Regions from separate parts of the Marinococcus sp. PL1-022 genome, predicted to be linked through region 1. Evidence: a T-box and tRNA genes for the amino acid it is inferred to sense, from the RefSeq annotation. Region 1 holds a T-box; the other holds one or more tRNA genes.
What was found. The T-box of region 1 lies ahead of SIC45_RS03760 (valine--tRNA ligase). A T-box ahead of a tRNA ligase gene usually reads a tRNA of that ligase, here a tRNA-Val.
Positions count from the first base shown of each region.

Region 2: it has a tRNA-Val gene. The T-box ahead of SIC45_RS03760 (valine--tRNA ligase) is inferred to sense a tRNA for this amino acid. The anticodon was not compared.

Region 1 is NZ_JAWXCX010000001.1:744,516-754,373, reverse strand. It holds gene SIC45_RS03780 (rod shape-determining protein) at 1-570, opposite strand, end outside; gene radC (RadC family protein) at 899-1,585, opposite strand; gene SIC45_RS03770 (prepilin peptidase) at 1,624-2,379, opposite strand; gene SIC45_RS03765 (folylpolyglutamate synthase/dihydrofolate synthase family protein) at 2,485-3,777, opposite strand; gene SIC45_RS03760 (valine--tRNA ligase) at 3,836-6,475, opposite strand; T-box leader at 6,516-6,731, opposite strand; gene hemL (glutamate-1-semialdehyde 2,1-aminomutase) at 6,781-8,094, opposite strand; gene hemB (porphobilinogen synthase) at 8,197-9,189, opposite strand; gene SIC45_RS03745 (uroporphyrinogen-III synthase) at 9,201-9,858, opposite strand, start outside.
Region 2 is NZ_JAWXCX010000001.1:961,778-971,635, forward strand. It holds gene xylA (xylose isomerase) at 1-20, shown strand, start outside; gene xylB (xylulokinase) at 37-1,515, shown strand; gene SIC45_RS04890 (ThuA domain-containing protein) at 1,701-2,438, shown strand; gene SIC45_RS04895 (Gfo/Idh/MocA family oxidoreductase) at 2,438-3,493, shown strand; gene SIC45_RS04900 (OFA family MFS transporter) at 3,631-4,896, shown strand; gene SIC45_RS04905 (aldo/keto reductase) at 4,944-5,861, opposite strand; gene SIC45_RS04910 (hypothetical protein) at 6,003-6,230, shown strand; gene SIC45_RS04915 (hypothetical protein) at 6,319-6,540, shown strand; gene SIC45_RS04920 (DUF3942 family protein) at 6,680-7,078, shown strand; gene SIC45_RS04925 (hypothetical protein) at 7,190-7,411, shown strand; gene SIC45_RS04930 (hypothetical protein) at 7,449-7,751, opposite strand; tRNA gene SIC45_RS04935 (tRNA-Val) at 7,991-8,066, opposite strand; gene SIC45_RS04940 (hypothetical protein) at 8,298-8,561, opposite strand; gene SIC45_RS04945 (mechanosensitive ion channel family protein) at 8,731-9,843, shown strand.

The sequences.
Region 1 (9,858 bases):
AATGATCGCTTCATCCATTTCATCTCCGGCGATGCGGATCGATTGACTCGTGACGATGCCACCAAGAGAAATGATAGCCACTTCTGTTGTTCCACCCCCGATGTCAACAACCATGCTTCCTGTAGGCTCCCACACAGGAAGGTCGGCTCCGATGGCTGCTGCAAACGGTTCTTCGATCGTATAGGCCTCTCTTGCACCAGCCTGTTTGGTTGCATCCTCGACGGCCCTCTTTTCAACTGCCGTAATACCTGACGGCACACATACCATCACATTTGGCTTTCTTGAGAATATCGAACGTTTTTTGACCGACTGACCAATAAAATATTCCATCATAGTCGCCGTTGTGTCAAAATCAGCAATGACGCCGTCCTTCATTGGACGTATTGCCTTAATGTTGCCCGGTGTACGCCCAATCATATTTTTCGCGCTGCGGCCTACAGCTTCAATATTTCCCGTGTCTGTCCGCATAGCTACCACCGAGGGCTCACGAAGAATGACTCCTTCACCTCTCGCGTAAACGAGCGTATTTGCCGTACCTAAATCGATCCCCAGGTCTCTCGTTCCAAACATCTATGTATATCTCCTCTCGTCTCGCAAAATGCACGGTCGTCCTTTTCAGCAGGTATTATTCATTGGAGCATCTAATGATTTATTATGTTGGATAATGCCCTTTTCGGCACCCCTGTATTCCCATATGTAGCGGGCACGTTCAGCGGTCCTCCTGGATGAATGCTTTCATCTCCAGGATTTCTGTTCCTCTGACGCTCTCCCGTTATTATGCATTAAAGTACAGCTGTCCCTGCATGCACTATTTTTTATTATACTGAAAAATATTTGAAAAACATAGGGGCAATGCACCTGTTTTTTTAGGATAGGCTTATTTTCACATCTGCGCGTTCTACATAAATCCCTGCTCTTTCATGCTCTCAAAGCACTGATCACCAACGATTACATGGTCGAGCAGTTCAATTCCAAGCAGTCGGCCGCATTCTGCTACCCGCTTAGTCACCTGAATATCCTCGCTGCTCGGCGCCGGATCGCCGGATGGATGATTGTGAAGACAGATAATTGATGCGGCGGACCGCCGCAGCGCTTCTTTGAACAGCTCCCGTGGATGAACAATACTTGAATTTAAACTGCCGATAAATAGCGTCTGCTTATGAATAATTTGATTTTTAGTATTCAGACACAGTACTACAAAATGCTCCTGCTGTAAAAACCTCAAGTCTTCCATCATATACTCCGCCGCGTCTTCAGGTGAACGCACAACGTATCTGTCCGGATACGAATAGCGAAAGACGCGCTTTCCCAGCTCAAGGGCAGCCTGCAGCTCCAAAGCTTTTGCTTTTCCAATACCCGGGATTTCCATCAATTCTTCCCTGGTCGCTTCTTTCAATAAGGGAAGAGCATCGAAACGTTCCATCACCTGGGCAGCCAGCTCCAGTACCGGCGCCTGCTTTGTACCTGTGCGAAGGAGTACTGCCAGCAGTTCCTGCTCCGTCAGCGCCTCCGCTCCTTGTTGTTCCATTTTCTCACGGGGACGGAACAGTTCTGTTCCGGCAGGGATTGCAGTCAATTTCATCATTGATCGTCTCCTTTATGTGTGGGGGTTGAAACGGGGGATTATAAAAAAGCCAGGTACCATTTCAGGCATGCTTCTCCGGCAAACAACGTAAATAAGCTGCCGACCGCGATAGCAGGGGCAAACGGGAACGGTGTTCCTTTTTTGAAAGCATTAAATGGATATAGTAGAAAAATAACAATAGAAGCAGTGAATACAGCAGCTGTAAAATTTACGGCAAGAAGATGCGGGCCAAAGAAAAATCCGAGAACAGTAAATATTTTCAGATCGCCGCCGCCCATCCCTCCCCTCGTTACCAGAATAATAGCTGATAAAAGAAAAAAGCCGGCTAGTGCGCCTATGAAGCTTTCGTTCCAGGCGGGCTCCTCCAGCCAGAACAGTTTTAAAAGCACCGCTCCAAGAAAAAACAAAAGCGACACCCGGTCCGGGATGATCATGGCTGTAATATCGCTGATAGTAATAATGAAAAGGTAGGAAATAAGAAGTAAAGCTGCAGCGAATTCTGCAGTTGGTCCGAAGCGGACGTAGGCGAGGAAAAACAAGACACCACCGGCGCCTTCCATAAGAGGATAAATCGCGGAAATACGGGTTTTACAGAAGCGGCATTTACCGCCCAGATACAGATAAGAACAGCAGGGGACTAAATCTCTTTTTTTAATTGGCTGGACACATACCGGACACCTTGACGGGGGCATCCATACAGACGCACCAACAGCCATTCGCATGCCTGCGGCGTTACAGAAGGAACTCACTACCATCCCTGCCGCTGTAAAATATACAGCGAGCAATACGTTCATTACAACACCTCTTCCATTTTTTTCTTATTATAGCATGCTTTTCCGTTAATCAGCTCAAAAAAATAATAAAAAAGCAGAAGCATACGGCTTCTGCTTCTCGTTTTCTTATTGACTCCACTCCTGCATCAGCTGGGAGATGAAATACAGGGAGCCGGCAAACACGATCACGTCTTCCTGATCCCGGGCTGTCTCTGCTTTTTCCCACGCCTTCTGCCAGCTTTCTGCTGTTTGAACGTCGGCTGTATTCGCTTCAGCAATATCCTCCGGCGCTGCTGCCTGCGGAAAATCAAACGGTACCGCCGTGATGGATTTTATCTCCAGGCCGTCCAACTGATCGAGCACCGGTGCCTGTAATTTGTCCGTTTTCATTCCAACAATAAAATGAAACCGGCCGTTTGGATAATGCGTGGCTAACGCTTCTTTAAGGCTTTTCATTCCCTCTTCATTATGCGCACCGTCAAAAAGGACGTGCTCCTCGCCAGGCGCTTTTTCAAGTCTCCCCGGCCAGGCTGCTTTTTTCAGACCAGCACGAATGTGCTCATCCTCTGCGGGCAGGGCATAATACATTTTCAGGTAACGCGTTGTAATTACCGCTGCTGCCGCATTCTCCACCTGATGCTCCCCGAGCATGGAGACCTCGAGATCCTCCATATCTCCGAGCAGGGAATAAAAGGAAAAACGAGTTCCTGACTCTGACGGCTCAAGGCGGCGGACATAAAACTGACTGCCAAGCTGATAAAACTTCGAGCGCTGGTAATCGGCAGCCTCCTCAAAAATGCCGGCAAGCTCTTCATTTTGTTCGCATGTCACCACAGGAACCCCGCCTTTAATAATGCCGGCTTTTTCCCGGGCTACTTCTTCGAGCGTGTCCCCGAGAATTCCCTGATGGTCGTGTCCAATATTTGTGATAATGCTCACCATAGGGTGGATGGCGTTTGTAGCGTCCAGACGACCGCCAAGGCCAACCTCCCATATTACTACGTCCGGAAACGTTTTTCTGGCAAAATACATTGCCGCTATAACAGTAATCACTTCAAACTCCGTCGGTGATCCAAACGGCGTGCGGGCGATGCTTTCCACTACCGGACGAAGAACGGCAGCCAGCTCCAGAAAATCCTCCTCGCTGATCGGCTCTCCGTCTGTGGCAATCCGCTCACGGAAATGGTGAATATACGGTGATGTGAATGATCCGCAGACAATACCTGCTTCTGTCATAATATTTCTCGTAAATGCCGCGGTGGATCCTTTGCCGTTCGTTCCGCCAATATGAATGCCCTTCAGTCGGCGTTCCGGATTGCCGACAGCTTCAAGCATCATGTTCATCCGGTCAAGTCCCGGGCGGATACCGAACGTTTCGAGTGAGTGCACCCATGCTTCTGCTTCCTTGTATGTGTGCAAAGTAGACCTCCCTTTAAACAGCCATGCAGCAGGCCCCCTCGCCGGGAGCGTCTGCTGCTTAGCTTTTTTGCAGTTCTTCCATTCTGGCTGTTACTTTTTCTCTTTTTTGTTCGTAATCCTTCTGTTTTTCTTTTTCTTCCTCGACGACGTGTGCGGGAGCTTTGCTGACAAACCCTTCGTTGTTCAGCTTTTTCGTGACCCGTTCCACTTCTTTATCAAGCTTGTCTTTTTCCCGCTGCAGCCGCTCTATTTCTTCGTCTACATTAATAAGGCCTTCAAGCGGCAGAAAGATCTCCGCCCCGCTCAATACGTGGGATATGGATTTTTCCGGAGCCTCCATTGCTGCATCGATCGTCAGCGTTTCCGGATTTCCAAACCGTACAATATAGTCACGCCCCCGTTCGAGTCGTTCCGAAGCCTGGCTGTTGGACGGCTTCAGACTCATCGGCACCGCTTTGCTCGGTGGAACGTTCATTTCCGCCCGCGTATTCCGGACCGAACGAATAACCTCCTGAATTAATTCCATATCGCGTACCGCTTCCTCGTCAAACAGCTGCGAATCCGCTACCGGCCAGGAAGCACTCATGATCGACGTTCCTTCGTGAGGGAGATGCTGCCAGATTTCCTCCGTGATAAACGGCATCATCGGGTGAAGCATACGCATCGTCTGATCAAATACATGAACAAGTACAGACTGGGCCATGCGTTTTGGCTGTTCGTCTTCACCGTACAGCGGCAGCTTGGCCATTTCAATATACCAGTCGCAAAGGTCATCCCAAATAAAGTTATAGAGCGTCCTTCCGGCCTCCCCAAACTCGTATTTTTCCATCAGCTGGGTGGCGTTCTGCTTTGTTTCCTGCAGCCGGTGTAAAATCCAGCGGTCCGCAATCGTTTTTGTGCCTTCGAGCTCGATATCTTCTGCCGTTATCCCTTCCACATTCATCAGCGTAAAGCGGGCAGCGTTCCAAATTTTATTGCCGAAATTCCAGTTGGCCTCTACCTTTTCCCACTGGAAACGAATATCATTGCCCGGTGTTGTACCTGTAGCGAGCAGAAAGCGCAGAGCATCCGCCCCGTACTGATCGATAACATCCATCGGGTCCACCCCGTTGCCGAGGGATTTACTCATTTTCCGCCCTTCGCTGTCACGTACCAGGCCGTGAATAAGCACGTCCTCAAACGGGCGTTCGCCGGTAAACTCCAGACCCTGAAAAATCATCCGCGACACCCAGAAGAAAATGATGTCGTAGCCGGTGACAAGCGCACTCGTCGGATAGTAGCGCGCATAGTCCGCGCTTTCTTCCGGCCAGCCCATAGTCGAAAACGGCCATAAAGCCGAGCTGAACCATGTATCAAGCACGTCCTCGTCCTGTTTCCACTCCTCCGGATTTTCCGGTGCCGTGCGTCCGACATAAATTTCGCCTGTTTCTTTATGGTACCAGGCCGGGATCCGGTGCCCCCACCACAGCTGCCGGGAAATACACCAGTCCCGAATGTTTTCCATCCACTGCAGATACGTCTTTTCAAAGCGTTCCGGAACAAAGGTAACTTTTTCTTCCTTCTTCTGAAGCTCTACCGCCTGCTCCGCAAGCGGCCCCATGTTTACAAACCACTGGGTGGAAAGGTACGGTTCAACCACGGCGCCGCTCCGCTCGGAATGGCCGACAGAATGCATATGCTCCTCGATATCAAACAGAATGCCCTCTGCCTGCAGATCCTTCGTCAGCTGCCGGCGGCAGGCAAAACGGTCCATGCCCTCGTAGACGCCGGCATTTCCATTCATGCTGCCGTCCTCATTCATCACAAGTACGCGCGGCAGGTCATGACGGTTACCCATTTCAAAGTCATTTGGATCATGCGCAGGCGTAATTTTCACTGCCCCTGAACCAAAATCCATGTCCACATAGTCGTCTGCGATAATTGGAATTTCTCTTCCGATGATCGGCAGCACGGCCGTTTTTCCGATAAGATGCTTATAGCGCCCGTCCTCCGGATGTACCGCGACTGCCGTGTCCCCGAGCATCGTTTCCGGCCGGGTCGTCGCTACTTCGATCGAGGTATTTTCGCCTTTAACCGGGTAGCGCATATGGTAAAAATGACCCTGTACTTCTTTATACTCCACCTCAATATCCGAAAGCGCCGTCTGCGTTTCCGGGTCCCAGTTGATGATGTACTCACCCCGGTAGATAAGCTCCCTTTCATACAACGAAACAAAGACTTCCCGCACCGCTTCCGAGAGACCTTCATCAAGCGTGAATCGCTCCCTCGAATAATCGAGTGAAAGTCCGAGCTTGGCCCACTGGCTGCGGATGAAATCTGCATATTCCTCTTTCCATCCCCACGTTTTTTCCAGGAACGCTTCCCGTCCAAGCTCGTAGCGGCTCGTACCTTCTTCCTTCAGCTGCGCCTCGACCTTGGACTGGGTAGCAATCCCGGCATGGTCCATCCCCGGCAGCCATAGGGTGTCATAGCCCTGCATACGCTTCATACGGATTAAAATATCCTGAAGCGTCGTATCCCACGCATGGCCAAGGTGAAGCCGGCCGGTTACGTTCGGCGGCGGAATAACAATTGTATAAGGTGTGCCGTCTGTCTGGCCTGCTTCAAACTGTCCTGTTTCTTTCCAGAAGTCATACCAGCGGTTCTCTGTTTCCTTCGGATCGTACTTTTTCGCCATTTCCGTCTCTTGTTTTCCCATACAAATCCCCTTTCTTCTCATAAAAAAACTCTTCATCCCGAGTAAGGACGAAGAGTTTTCGCGGTACCACCTTAATACCTGCCGCCAAGCAGGCACTTTCCCATAACGGCGGCTACCGTCTTTTCTTACTGTATGCGTTCAGAAAAGAAGCTCGAGGGCGACTTTCCGCACGGGTCGTTAAAGAATCTCTCAGCCCTGGATCCTTTTTTCTGTACAACAGACCTGCGTGCGTACTCCTCCCTGTTTCTGCATTTGTTATTAATATTGAGTTAGTGTCTTTATTTTACGAAACCAGGACGCGTGCGTCAACTGTCTTCCCCGTGCTCTTTATTTGCAGCAAGACTTGCAAAGACGCGGTCAGCCGCCTCAATGGTTTTATCGATATCTTCTTCGCTGTGCTCCGTCGATAAAAACAGGCCTTCGAACTGCGAAGGCGGAAGTGATATTCCCTCTGCCATCATTCCACGGAAATAACGCGCGAACATTCCCAGATCAGACTTCTTCGCAGAAGCAAAATCCACTACCGGTTCATCGGTAAAGAACAGGCCGATCATCGCTCCGGCACGGTTGATTTGATGTGGGATTCCATGCTTGGAAGCCGCACGGTTCAGCCCTTCTTCAAGCTGGGCTGCCCGGGCGCGGAACGTTTCATAGCTGCTTTCGTCCACTTGTCTGAGTGTTTCAAGTCCGGCTGTCATCGCCAATGGATTGCCGGAAAGGGTACCTGCCTGATAAATAGGTCCGTCCGGGGCAATCTGCTGCATGATATCGGCACGGCCGCCGTAGGCTCCCACCGGAAGCCCGCCACCGATCACCTTTCCAAGACACGTGAGATCCGGAGTCACCCCGTAGTGTCCCTGGGCGCTGTTATAGTCCACCCGGAAGCCGCTCATAACTTCATCAAAAATCAGCAGACTGCCGTGCTGATTCGTAATGTCGCGAACGCCTTCCAAAAATCCTTCACCCGGTGTGACCACACCCATATTCCCGGTGACAGGCTCGAGGATAACACCGGCGATTTCATCTCCGTATTCATCAAACGCCTTCTGCAGGCTGTCGAGATCATTGTACGGAACGGTAAGCGTATTCTGCGCAATCGAACCAGGAACGCCCGGGCTGTCCGGCAGGCCAAGCGTGGCGACGCCGGAGCCGGCACGAATGAGAAGAGAATCTCCGTGGCCGTGATAGCATCCCTCCATTTTTACAATTTTGTCCCGGCCGGTAAACCCGCGGGCGAGACGCAGCGCACTCATTGTCGCTTCCGTGCCGGAGTTCACCATCCGGACGACTTCAATGGAGGGCACCCGGTCCACGACAAGCTCTGCCAGACCCGCTTCTGTTACGTGCGAAGCACCGAAGCTCGTGCCTTTTTCAGCCACAATTTTTAAGCTGTCGACCACATGCTCGTTTGCGTGTCCGAGAAGAAGCGGCCCCCAGGACATCACATAATCAATGTATTCATTGCCGTCAATATCCTTAATACGGGAGCCTTTGCCTTCATCCATATAAACAGCCGGATGGCCGACCGATTCATAGGTCCGTACGGGGCTGCTGACTCCTCCCGGCATTACTTTTTTTGCGCGTTCATGTGCATGTATTGAATTATGATACGATTTCATGTCATACCTCCTGGATACTTAAAAGTTATCTTTTTTGCTATTCCCGTCCTTAGTATATCGAAAACAAGCCCTGGACTGAATACCTTCCAGAGCTTGCTATTATTATTTATTATCCTCCTGCATATAACGAACAGCATCTTTGGCGAAATACGTCACAATCAGGTCCGCTCCGGCACGCTTCATACTGGTGAGCTTCTCCATGACAATATCCTTTTCATTTACCCATCCGTTCTGGGCGGCAGCTTTAATCATCGCATATTCCCCGGAAACGTTATATGCTACCACTGGGTAACCGGTGCGCTCCTTCACTTCTCTTACGATATCGAGATAAGCAAGGGCCGGCTTCACAATAAGAAAATCGGCACCTTCTTCGACATCAGTTTCCGCTTCTTTTAACGCTTCAAGCCGGTTCGGTGGATCCATCTGGTAGGTTTTCCGGTCCCCAAACGAAGGAGTGCTGTGAGCTGCGTCACGGAACGGGCCGTAAAAGGCACTGGCATATTTAACCGTATAGGACATCAGCGGCACCGTCACGTGTCCTGCTTTATCGAGCCCTTCCCGGATAGCCGCTGTAAAGCCGTCCATCATGTTCGACGGCGCAATAATGTCTGCCCCGGCTTCCGCCTGGGAAACTGCGGTTTCTGTTAGATTTCTCAGCGACTCATCGTTATCCACGTAGCCGTTATGAATAACCCCGCAGTGCCCGTGGTCTGTATACTGGCACAGACAGGTATCTGCAATCACCGTTAACGCCGGGTGATTTTCTTTAATCTGCCGGATCGCCCGCTGGACGATTCCGTCCTTCAGAAAAGCCGGCGTTCCTTCAGCGTCTTTTTCCTCCTCATGAGGCACGCCAAACACGATGACGCTCGGAATACCGAGGACTTCCAATTCATCCATTTCTGCATCCAAATGATCCAGGGAAACATGATAGACCCCCGGCATGGACGGTACTTCTTTACGCACGTTTTCCCCTTCGACGACAAAGATAGGATAAATCAAGTCATTGGGCCGTAGTTCGTTTTCTCTTACCATTGCTCGTATACCAGGCGTCGTCCGCAATCTGCGGTGCCGGCGGAAATGTAAATCAGCCAATGTGAAGCCTCCTAAATAATTTCCTTGGTTTTTTCTATCATTCCTTCTACGGAATGAATATCTGCTTCGTAAACATACTTGAATCCAGTTTCGCGGGCAGTTTGTCCAGTCGAGGGGCCGATTGCCACTACGGGAACAGCCAAAAGCACCTGCTGGTAAGCCCCTGCAAGCCGGTACAGGGCCTCTACAGAGGAAGGACTTGCGGCCGTCAGTACGTCAACTCCCCGGTTCTTTAAAATCGTCTGCAGAAAGGGCTCATTTTTTTCTTCCGGCACCGTTGTATATAAATGCCATACCCATAAGCTTAAGCCCTGGGCTGCAAGCGACCGGTACAGGGTGTCCGCCGCCTTGGCGCTTTGAGGAAGAAGCACGTTTTCCCGGCGGCCAATTACCTGCCCGGCTGCTTCAGCTAACGAAACGGCTTTATATTTTTCCGGCATCAGCTCTACCTGAAAGCCTTCCTGTTCCAGTGCCTGCTTGGTTTTCGGCCCGACAGCAGCTGTTTTTAAGTTGGCGGGAATACCAAGACCGTGCCGCTTTTGCCATTCTGCCAGGTAATAGACGGTATTCACGCTTGTTACCAGCATCCAGTCTATATTACCGCTCCGCCACCGCTCTGCCATTGCCTTTTCCCTGCTCCGTACCGGTACGGTGGTAATAACCGGCACC
Region 2 (9,858 bases), 220 kb from region 1:
ACAACAAAGTAAAAGTTTAAGCAAAGAGGTGCTGGCATGACTTACGTAATCGGAATCGATTTAGGAACGAGTGCAGTGAAATCGCTTCTTGTGAACAGAAGTGGCGAGGTGACAGCTTCTGTGTCAAAATCGCTGTCTGTCCAGCAGCCGGCTGCGGGGCATTCCGAGCAGAATCCTGATGTATGGGTGGAGCAGACAGAAGCATCGATTCAGGCACTGCTTCAGGAGACAGGAATAAAGGCAGAGGAAGTGGAAAGCATCAGCTTCTCCGGCCAGATGCACGGCCTGGTGCTCCTGGATGAGACCGGCCGGCCACTGCGCCCGGCTATACTCTGGAACGATACAAGAACGTCGGAGCAGTGCGAAACGATCCGGCATACGATCGGGGAGAATGAACTGATTGAGGCAACACAGAACACAGTTCTTGAAGGCTTTACTCTTCCGAAAATGCTGTGGGTACAGGAGCACGAGCCGGAAATTTGGAGCAGGGCAGCGTCTTTTCTGCTGCCAAAGGACTACGTCCGGTACCGGATGACAGGCAGTATGCAGATGGAACTCTCTGATGCGGCCGGGACGCTTCTGCTGGATGTGAAAGGAAAATCATGGAGCCGTACGATGCGGGAAGGCTTTAATCTCTCCGCCTCGTTCTGCCCTCCGCTCATAGAATCCCACGAAAGTGCGGGACCCCTGACAAAGGAAGCGGCAGATAAGACGGGACTCCATGAAGGAGTGAATGTTATAGCCGGTGGGGCCGATAACGCCTGCGGTGCTTTAGGAAGCGGAATTACAGAACCTGGGGAAGGCCTTTTAAGTATAGGGACTTCCGGAGTGCTTCTCGTGCCGGATCACGGCGAAGCGGTTCCGGATGGACGTCTGCATTATTTTAATCACGCATCTAAGGATCAGTATTATTATATGGGAGTTACGCTTTCTGCCGGAAACAGTCTTCAGTGGGTAAAGGACAATTTGTTTTTTGACGAAACGATTGAAGAGCTGGTCGAACGGGCGTCCCAGGTGCCGGCGGGGGCAGAACAATTACTGTTCACCCCGTTTCTGACCGGTGAAAGAACGCCGTATATGGACGCAGGAATCAGGGGCAGCTTTATCGGACTCGATATCCGTCATACGAGGGGACATATCGTCCGGGCTGTCATGGAAGGGATTACGTATTCTCTAAAGGAGTCTCACGAAATCATCCTTCAGCAGGGCTTTCAGATAGATTCTCTTGTGTCTATTGGAGGAGGGGCAAAAAGCTCCTTTTGGCTTCAGATGCAGGCGGATGCCTTCGGGTGCCCTGTGCGTAAGCTCGCTCATGAACAGGGGCCGGGGCTTGGGGCAGCAATGCTTGCGGCCTACGGCACAGGGTGGTTTACTACGCTTGAGGAATGCAAGAAATCGTTTGTCAAAGAGAGCGAAACGTTTTATCCTGATCCGGAACAGTCGCTCATATATGAACAATCATTTCAGGCATATAAGAAAATTTATGCACAAACATCACCGTTAAAGATGTCATGAGTGGCAGGCAAAAGTCCGAAAAGGCTTTTGCCTGTTTTAATAAAAAAATTAATTGACGATTGCGGTCCGAAACGTTTTGGATTACTATGAAATGGAAGCGGTTTAATGACGAAGTCAGAGCAAAAAATTTTAACTGGTGTTGGCAGCGTATTCAGCAGACATTTAACGACTAGAGGAGGAATGGCATGAATATTACCATCTGGAACGAAAACAGACACGAAAACAAGAACCCGGAAGTCGCAAAGGTCTACCCGAAGGGAATTCACGGGGCTTTGGCTGACTTTCTGAAGGATGAGGCGGACGTTATACGAACGGCAACGCTTGATGAGCCGGAGCATGGACTTACAGAAGACGTGTTAAACGACACCGATGTACTGCTCTGGTGGGGACATATTGCCCACGACGAGGTAGAGGATGCCATTGTCCGGCGCATTCAGAATCGCGTGCTGGATGGGATGGGTCTGATTGTGCTTCATTCCGGTCATCTGTCAAAAATATTTCGTACATTGATGGGAACAGGCTGCGACCTGAAGTGGCGGGAAGCAGACGAGCGAGAGCGGCTATGGGTCGTAGAGCCGGGCCATCCTATTACAGAGGACATCGGGGAGTATATTGAGATGCCAAAAGAGGAAATGTACGGCGAGCACTTTGATATTCCCGCGCCGGATGAGCTCGTGTTTATCAGCTGGTTTGAAGGCGGAGAAGTATTTCGAAGCGGCGCTACCTTCACACGGGGCCGTGGAAAGATTTTTTATTTCCGTCCGGGGCACGAAACGTACCCAACATATTATAATAAAGACATTCAAACGGTGATTAAAAATGCTGTCCGGTGGTCGGCCCCGAAAAATACGCCGTTGCCCGTTTACGGTAACGCCAGTCCTCTGGAAGCCATTTCGAATAAAGATGTGGGGGAAAAAGACTAATGGGAAAGCTGCAGATAGGCATTATCGGTGCAGGGGGCATCGCCCGGGGCAGGCATCTGCCCGCTTTTCAGCAGATTGAAAATGTGCGTGTAGCTGCTGTTTTTGATACAGATCTCAGCAAAGCAGGAGCTGCTGCAGAAGCATTTGATATTCCGGCTGTATACAGCACCGTGGAGGAATTGCTGGAGCATGTCGAAGCAGTCATCATCTGTACACCGAACAAATTTCATGCAGAGCTTGCCGTGCAGGCCCTGGAAGCAGGGGTGCACGTGCTTTGTGAAAAACCGATGGCGATGACTACAGCAGAATGCCAGGATATGATTGATGCCTCCAGGCGTTCGGGAGCCGTATTAACGATTGGCTATCATTACCGCTACATGAAGGAATCCCGCATGGCCAGACAGATGGTACAGGAGGGCGAAATAGGTGACCCGCTGGTTGTACGTCTTCAGGCAATGCGAAGACGGAAGGTACCTGGCTGGGGTGTGTTTACAAATAAAGAACTCCAGGGCGGAGGCAGTCTGATTGATTACGGCTGCCATCTGCTGGATCTGGCTCTCTGGCTTCTGGATGATCCACAGCCCGTAGAGGTAAGCGGAAGAACCTACGACCGCCTGAGTAAAACCCCGGGCCAAATTAATGAATGGGGAGCTATCGATACGGAAAGCTTTTCTGTGGAGGACCATGTGACCGGCTATATTACGTTTGAAAATGGCATGACGCTGCTTCTGGAGTCATCCTGGGCGGCGAACATTAAAGAAGATAAAGAAGAGCTGAGCATTTCCGGGGTCGACGGTGGCCTTCAGGTTTTTCCGCCCGAACTGTACCAGTCAAAATTCGGTTCCATGATGAGTGTGGAGCCTCACTTAACAAGCTATGAGCGTGAAGACGTGCTGCAGGCGAAAAACTTTACAGACGCGTGTCTGGGGCAGGCGGAGGTCGTTGTGAAGCCCGAGCAGGCACTGCGCGTCACCCGGATTATCGAAGCTGTTTATGAAAGCAGCAGAACTGGAAAAAGCGTTCGTCTGGATAATGTGTACGCCGACGAAATATAAGCATCCATCCGGGTGCTTTTTTATTTTAAAGCAGTTCTTAAGAAAGAATTTTTCTAATTTTTAATGAATAGTCGTTTGAATGCAGACAGAGAGGGAAAGAGAGGATTGTATTACTACAGAAGGGGGACTTACTAATTATGGAAGCAGATCGAAATCGTTGGTTGATGGCATTATCAGCCATAGCGATTCATTTATCGATTGGTTCGGTGTATGCGTACAGTGTGTACCAGAATCCGCTGAATGAGTCGCTTGGCTGGAACATTTCCGACGTAACACTCGCATTTACGATTGCAATTTTCTTCTTGGGGATGTCGGCCGCTTCACTCGGATTTTTTGTAGAAAAATACGGGCCGAGGATCTCAGCTGCCATCGCAGCCGTGCTGTTTGGTGCCGGAACAATGGGGGCCGGCCTTGCGGTACAGCTTGAAAGTCTGCCATTATTTATTGGTTCTTACGGCGTTCTTGGCGGCATCGGCCTTGGCATTGGGTACATATCCCCGGTTTCTACGCTTGTTATGTGGTTTCCAGACCGTCGGGGGATGGCTACTGGGATGGCAGTTATGGGTTTTGGCGCCGGAGCGCTTATTACAAGTCCCTTAGCTGAATGGCTGATGAACGCTGTATCGATCCCGGGGGCATTTTACATTCTTGGCGCCTCGTACTTCGTTCTTATGCTTGCAGGGGCGAGCTACATGAAGAAGCCGCCGAAGGATTGGATGCCTAAAGGCTATAAGAAAGAAGATCTGCAGACGAACCAGAAGGGCGGAGACCTGGCGCAGCTTTCAGCCAAAGAGGCACTGCGGACGATGCGTTTTTACCTGCTGTGGCTCGTGATGTTTATTAACATCTCTTCAGGTATTATGCTGCTTGCAGTGGCATCGAACATGACACAGACCATTACCGGTACCAGCGCAGCATTAGCAGCTACCATAGTGGGAGTAATGGGCTTTTTCAACGGGGGCGGACGGATTGTATGGGCGTCGCTTTCGGACTATCTTGGAAGAACGAATACTTTTACAATATTCTTTCTCATTCAAATCGTGGCCTTTTTCCTTCTCCCGTTAACGACCAACGTTGTGCTGCTTGCAATTCTATTATTTATTATTATTACCTGTTACGGTGGCGGCTTTGCCTGTCTGCCGGCTTATATTGGTGACCTGTTTGGCACGAAACAGCTCGGAGCCATTCACGGCTTTCTTTTAACTGCCTGGGCACTTGCAGGGGTGGCCGGTCCTACAGCCGTATCAAGCATTGTTTCGGCTACAGGAAGCTACGCGCTATCGTTCTATCTGTTTAATATTCTTCTCGTAGTCGCCCTGGCAGCTATGATTGTCATGCGATTTAATATTAAAAAGGTCAGAAAGAACAAAGAACAGGAAAGCACGGAAGCAGCGAAAGCATAAAGAGAGACCCCTTTCTTCTAAGATAAAGGAGAAAGGGGTCTTTACTGTTATGGGAGTTCGTTGCCGGCAGACTGATACAGGTCATACCATTCTTCACGTGTCAAAGTGATTTCAGAGGCTTCGGCGATGCCTGCCAGCCGTTCTGGGTTCATCGTCCCGACAATGGTTTGAATACGCGCGGGGTGGCGAAGAATCCAGGCTGCCGCTATTGCTGATTCGGTTACTTGGTAGCGCCCGGCCAATTCACTGAGTTTTTTGTTCACCTCAGGAAATTTATCATTGCCGATAAAAACGCCTTCCATCATGCCATACTGAAACGGGGACCAGGCCTGGACGGTCATGTTGTTCAACTGACTGTATTCAAGCAGCCCGCCTTCCCGCATCACCGCTGCATCATTTTTCATATTCACATTCAATCCCTGATCTATCATGAGGGAGTGCATCAGACCAAACTGCAGCTGATTGGTAATAAGATCCTGCTTGACGTGCTGCTTTAAAAGCTCAATCTGCATTGGATGCTGGTTGCTGACACCGAAATGACGTACTTTACCGGAGGCGTGGAGACTATCGAATGCTTCCGCTACTTCCCCGGGTTCCATGAGCGCATCGGGACGGTGAAGAAGCAGTACATCCAGATAGTCTGTCTGAAGACGCTTCAGGCTTTCATCGACTGTGTTTAAAATATGGGATTTGGAAAAATCGAAGGAATTTCCGCGTATGCCTGCTTTGGACTGAAGAATTACTTTTTCGCGCAGGTCATCGTTCATACCAACTGCTCTGGCAAAAATGTCTTCGGAATCCCCGCCGCCATAAACATCGGCATGATCGAAAAAGTTCACGCCTGCCTCAAAAGCAGTACGGAAAACTTTTTCCGCCGCATCGATGGAAAGCTCATTCATGCGCATACACCCTAGTGCTATATTGGATACTTGAAGCGAACTGCTGCCTAACTGCATTTGTTTCATCTGAGCACCTCTTTTTTTCAGGATAAGAATAGTGTAACATGACGTATGGACAATCGGCATGATAACGCTGTCAAAAATATGAAAAATGACTTTTACGCATAAATATGGTAATTTATAGAAAAAGATTAAAGGGTGGCAGTAATGAAACGAAGAACAATAAACAGCTATTTTATTTTATTCTGGCTTATTATCGGTATATGGAATATCGGCCTTGGAATTATTGTCGGTCTCGTACTGCAAAGCTATGTGTGGGCATTCATTCATGTTTTGGCCGGAGCGCTCTGTTTAACCATAATGGAAGCTATACGCAGAGGGAAATTACAGGTTAAAGAGAAAAAAGAAAACCACCTGCACGAAAGCGACCAGTAGCTTTATGTCCCTGGATTTAAAAATTGTAATAATTTGATGATTACCCTGCAGACTTTTCGGAAATAGTATATTAATGATAAACAAAGGGGTGAACATTATATTACAGACCAGAGGGGCTAAAACAATAAAAAATATTATTCAGGACAATGAAAAGCCGCTGACTAATCAGGATGTCGCCGCTATATTAAAAGATAGAAACAGCATTGACAGTTCTTTTGCTTTGAAAACGATTGATTCAATGGTAGGTAACGGACAGTTGATGCTTATCCGATATGTTGACGCCGGTGTATATGTAGTAGAAGTGAAATAAATTATGTTAACTGTTTTCATAAGCAGTTAACATAACTATTTTTTTATAAATAATTTTTACATAATTCTTCTGTTATTGTAGTGAAAGTACCGAATAATCTGTAAAATAGAGAATTACTTTAAAGAAGAGGGTGATGGCAATGAGTTTCGAAGATGAGTTCGTAACTAAAGCAAAAGAATATTTAGAAGAAGATAAAGACGCAAATATTATGAACGAAGTAAACTGGGAAATTGCCAAATACTTTAATAATCTGAATAAAGAAATCGGCGAAGTGAAAAATGACTCGTTCAGCAGCTATGGTTCAAAGCACCGCAGCTATATGACCATTGATAACCGCGAAGTGCTTTTTGAAACTGTTACAGACGATGGAAATTATCATATTCAGGTAACACAGAGTACAGATGATAAAACCAATGAGCTGGATGTTATATATGTTCAGGAGGGGAGAATGTACAGCCAGGAAAAGCAGCAGGAATTTAATATGGATATTGTCCGGGACCATCTTAAAGATACCTTCGGCGATATACTGGGATTATAAAAAAGCGCCCGCTGCGGCGCTTTTTTATTTTGAAAAATATTAAATAATCAACAGGGAAATAAGTCTTGATTTCCTTCGAATGGGTATATTGTCATTAAGGGGGTATACGCCATGGGGGTTGTTTATATTGACCGGCATATTCGCCAGGTGCAGGTGATTATTTGTAGTGAAGGACACATGCTGCATTGTCTTGTTTGGCCGGGGGAAGGGGGATGGGTCGCCGATATACACTCCATGCAGAACAGCGGTTTTCATCCGACGTTTGAGCGGGTTTATTTTCCTGAAAATGAAGAGATTATTCAGCTTGGACGGCATATATATGTTCTGCGGTAAAAAGGCAGAAGCTCGCAGCTTTCTGCCTTTGCCCGTTCTAAAGAGTATTGGGGTCCGTATAGCCGATCGGCCCCCGGGATTCGGAATGCTCCACAACAGTAAGAACAAAGCGTATCGGAATAAAGATGGTGCGGCTGCCGCTGCTCTGGGCCTTTTCCTGATAGAAATAAACGCCCGCTTCTTCAACACCATAGTTTTCCGCTGACACTACCGCTTTGATATAACTGGAGTGCTCTTCGAATGCCCCCTCGCTTTGAAATCCATTCAATTCAAAAAGCGGGATGGCGGAAGGATCAAAATACACTTCGACGAAATTAGAATTGTCTGCTGATGAACTCATCCGTCTTCCTCCTTTCAATAGTTGCTTCCCATAATATACCCTAAAACGTTTTAATAAAAGCAGAGGATGCAAAAGGAAAAAGGTACATAAACGTTTATGAAATGCACTATCTGCTGTAAAATAATGGGTAAGATAATAGGCGTTCCAAAGATAGAAAGGAGAAAGTGCGGCGAAAAACAGCCCGGGCTGTACAAATTAAAAAACAGAAGCCAATGGCTCCTGCTGTAGTTTATTATTTATGGTGTCCCGTACTGGGCTCGAACCAGTGACCTCCACCCTGTCAAGGTGGCGCTCTCCCTACTGAGCTAACGGAACAATTTGTATGGAATGAAGCAACAGAAATAATATACAATAGGAAAAGGTCAGTGTCAATCCTTCCACGCTCAATTTATGCAGGGAAAGCAGAGGGTGGTGCTGGCCAATTAATTTCTTCCGGGCGGTGAAGTCGGACCTTGCTGATGTCCTGTTACTACCGAAGATACTAAGAGAGTACACGCACCTGCTGCATAAACAGAAATTTTTATGGTACATATATTAAAAAGTGAATCAATTTTCCTTTTGCTGTTTTTCTTTCCGCTGCTGAAGGAATAGAAATAGACAGAAGGCGAGCATACCCAGACTGAGATTGGAGAGAATGAACCCAAGCGGCCCCTGGTTAAAAATGCCAAGCGACAGCGCCCCGAAAAAAACAATGTAGGTGATGCCGAGAAGCGGCAGGCTTCGCCCGGAGACTTTTTGCATCAAACGGGCAAGCTGGTATACGAGCGTATTTACAGCAAAACCAATTAGCAGTAAAATAAGTAAATTCATGCGACTATCTGAACCTTCCTTTGTGATGATGTCTTTTTCCGATTTACATGCTACCATACCTTAGGTTTGAAAGATATCTACAAAGACGAAAAGTGGGCACCCCTGCAGTAAACTGCCTGGCGGAGGCTTTAAAATATAGAGAGAATGGGATAAAGGTGGAGGGATCTTCATGCAGGCATATGCAGACTTTTGGATGGAATGGCAGACACGTATTGTAGAGCTGCCCTGGATTGATATAGGCGTAGCTGTTTTGATTGCACTTCTCGTGTTTGCCTTTCGGAAGCTATTTACTAAATACATTTTCAGGTTCATTTTAAAAATGACTCACCAATCGAGATCACAGCTGTTCACCAATGTTTTGGTATCGTTTGAACGGCCGATTCGTATGTTTTTCGCCGTATTCGGTATATATTTGGCGCTTTTGTATCTGCCGATACCGTGGGATTCCATGACAATTATCAACCGCCTGTACGGCTCCATTTTAATCATACTTGCGGCTTGGGGGACATACAAGCTGCTGAACACGTCTTCGATGCTCTTCAACCCGATGATTAAAAGGCTCGAGGGCAAGGAAGACAATATGCTGGTTCCCTTTCTTTCCCGGGTGCTCCGGATTATTATCGTGGCGCTCGCGTTCACCATTATTCTCTCTTCCTGGGGCTTTAACATTAACGGCTTTGTGGCAGGGCTCGGCCTTGGAGGTCTGGCCTTTGCCCTCGCCGCTCAGGATATGGTGGCTAATTTTATCGGCGGCATAATTATTGTCGTGGAACGCCCGTTTAAGCGGGGGGACTGGATTTATACGCCGACGGTGGAAGGAATTGTGGAGGATATTTCGTTTCGGAGCACGAAGGTGCGTACCTTTGCTGACTCAATTGTCATCGTTCCAAACAATACACTTGCCCATGAGGCGATTACAAACTGGAGTGAAATGCGTAAGCGTGAAATTAACATGACGCTTGGCATTGAATATCAGACGCCGCGGGAGCAGGTGCTGCAGCTGCGGGAGCGTCTTGAGGAAATGCTGAACAGCCGGGAGGATATCGATAAAGAAATGATTCTTGTGCAGTTTAAAGAATTTAACAGCTCCTCGCTCGACCTGTGGGTTTACTGTTTTACGAAAACAACCGCATTTTTGGAATGGGCTGAAATAAAAGAAGAGCTGAATCTTGAAATCATTCGCATCCTTCAAGAGGAAGGCGTTCAGTTTGCCTACCCAACACAGTCTATTTATATTGAAAAATCACCTGAAGAAAATTATCACATGTCCGACAATAATTAAGCGGGATTCACGGTT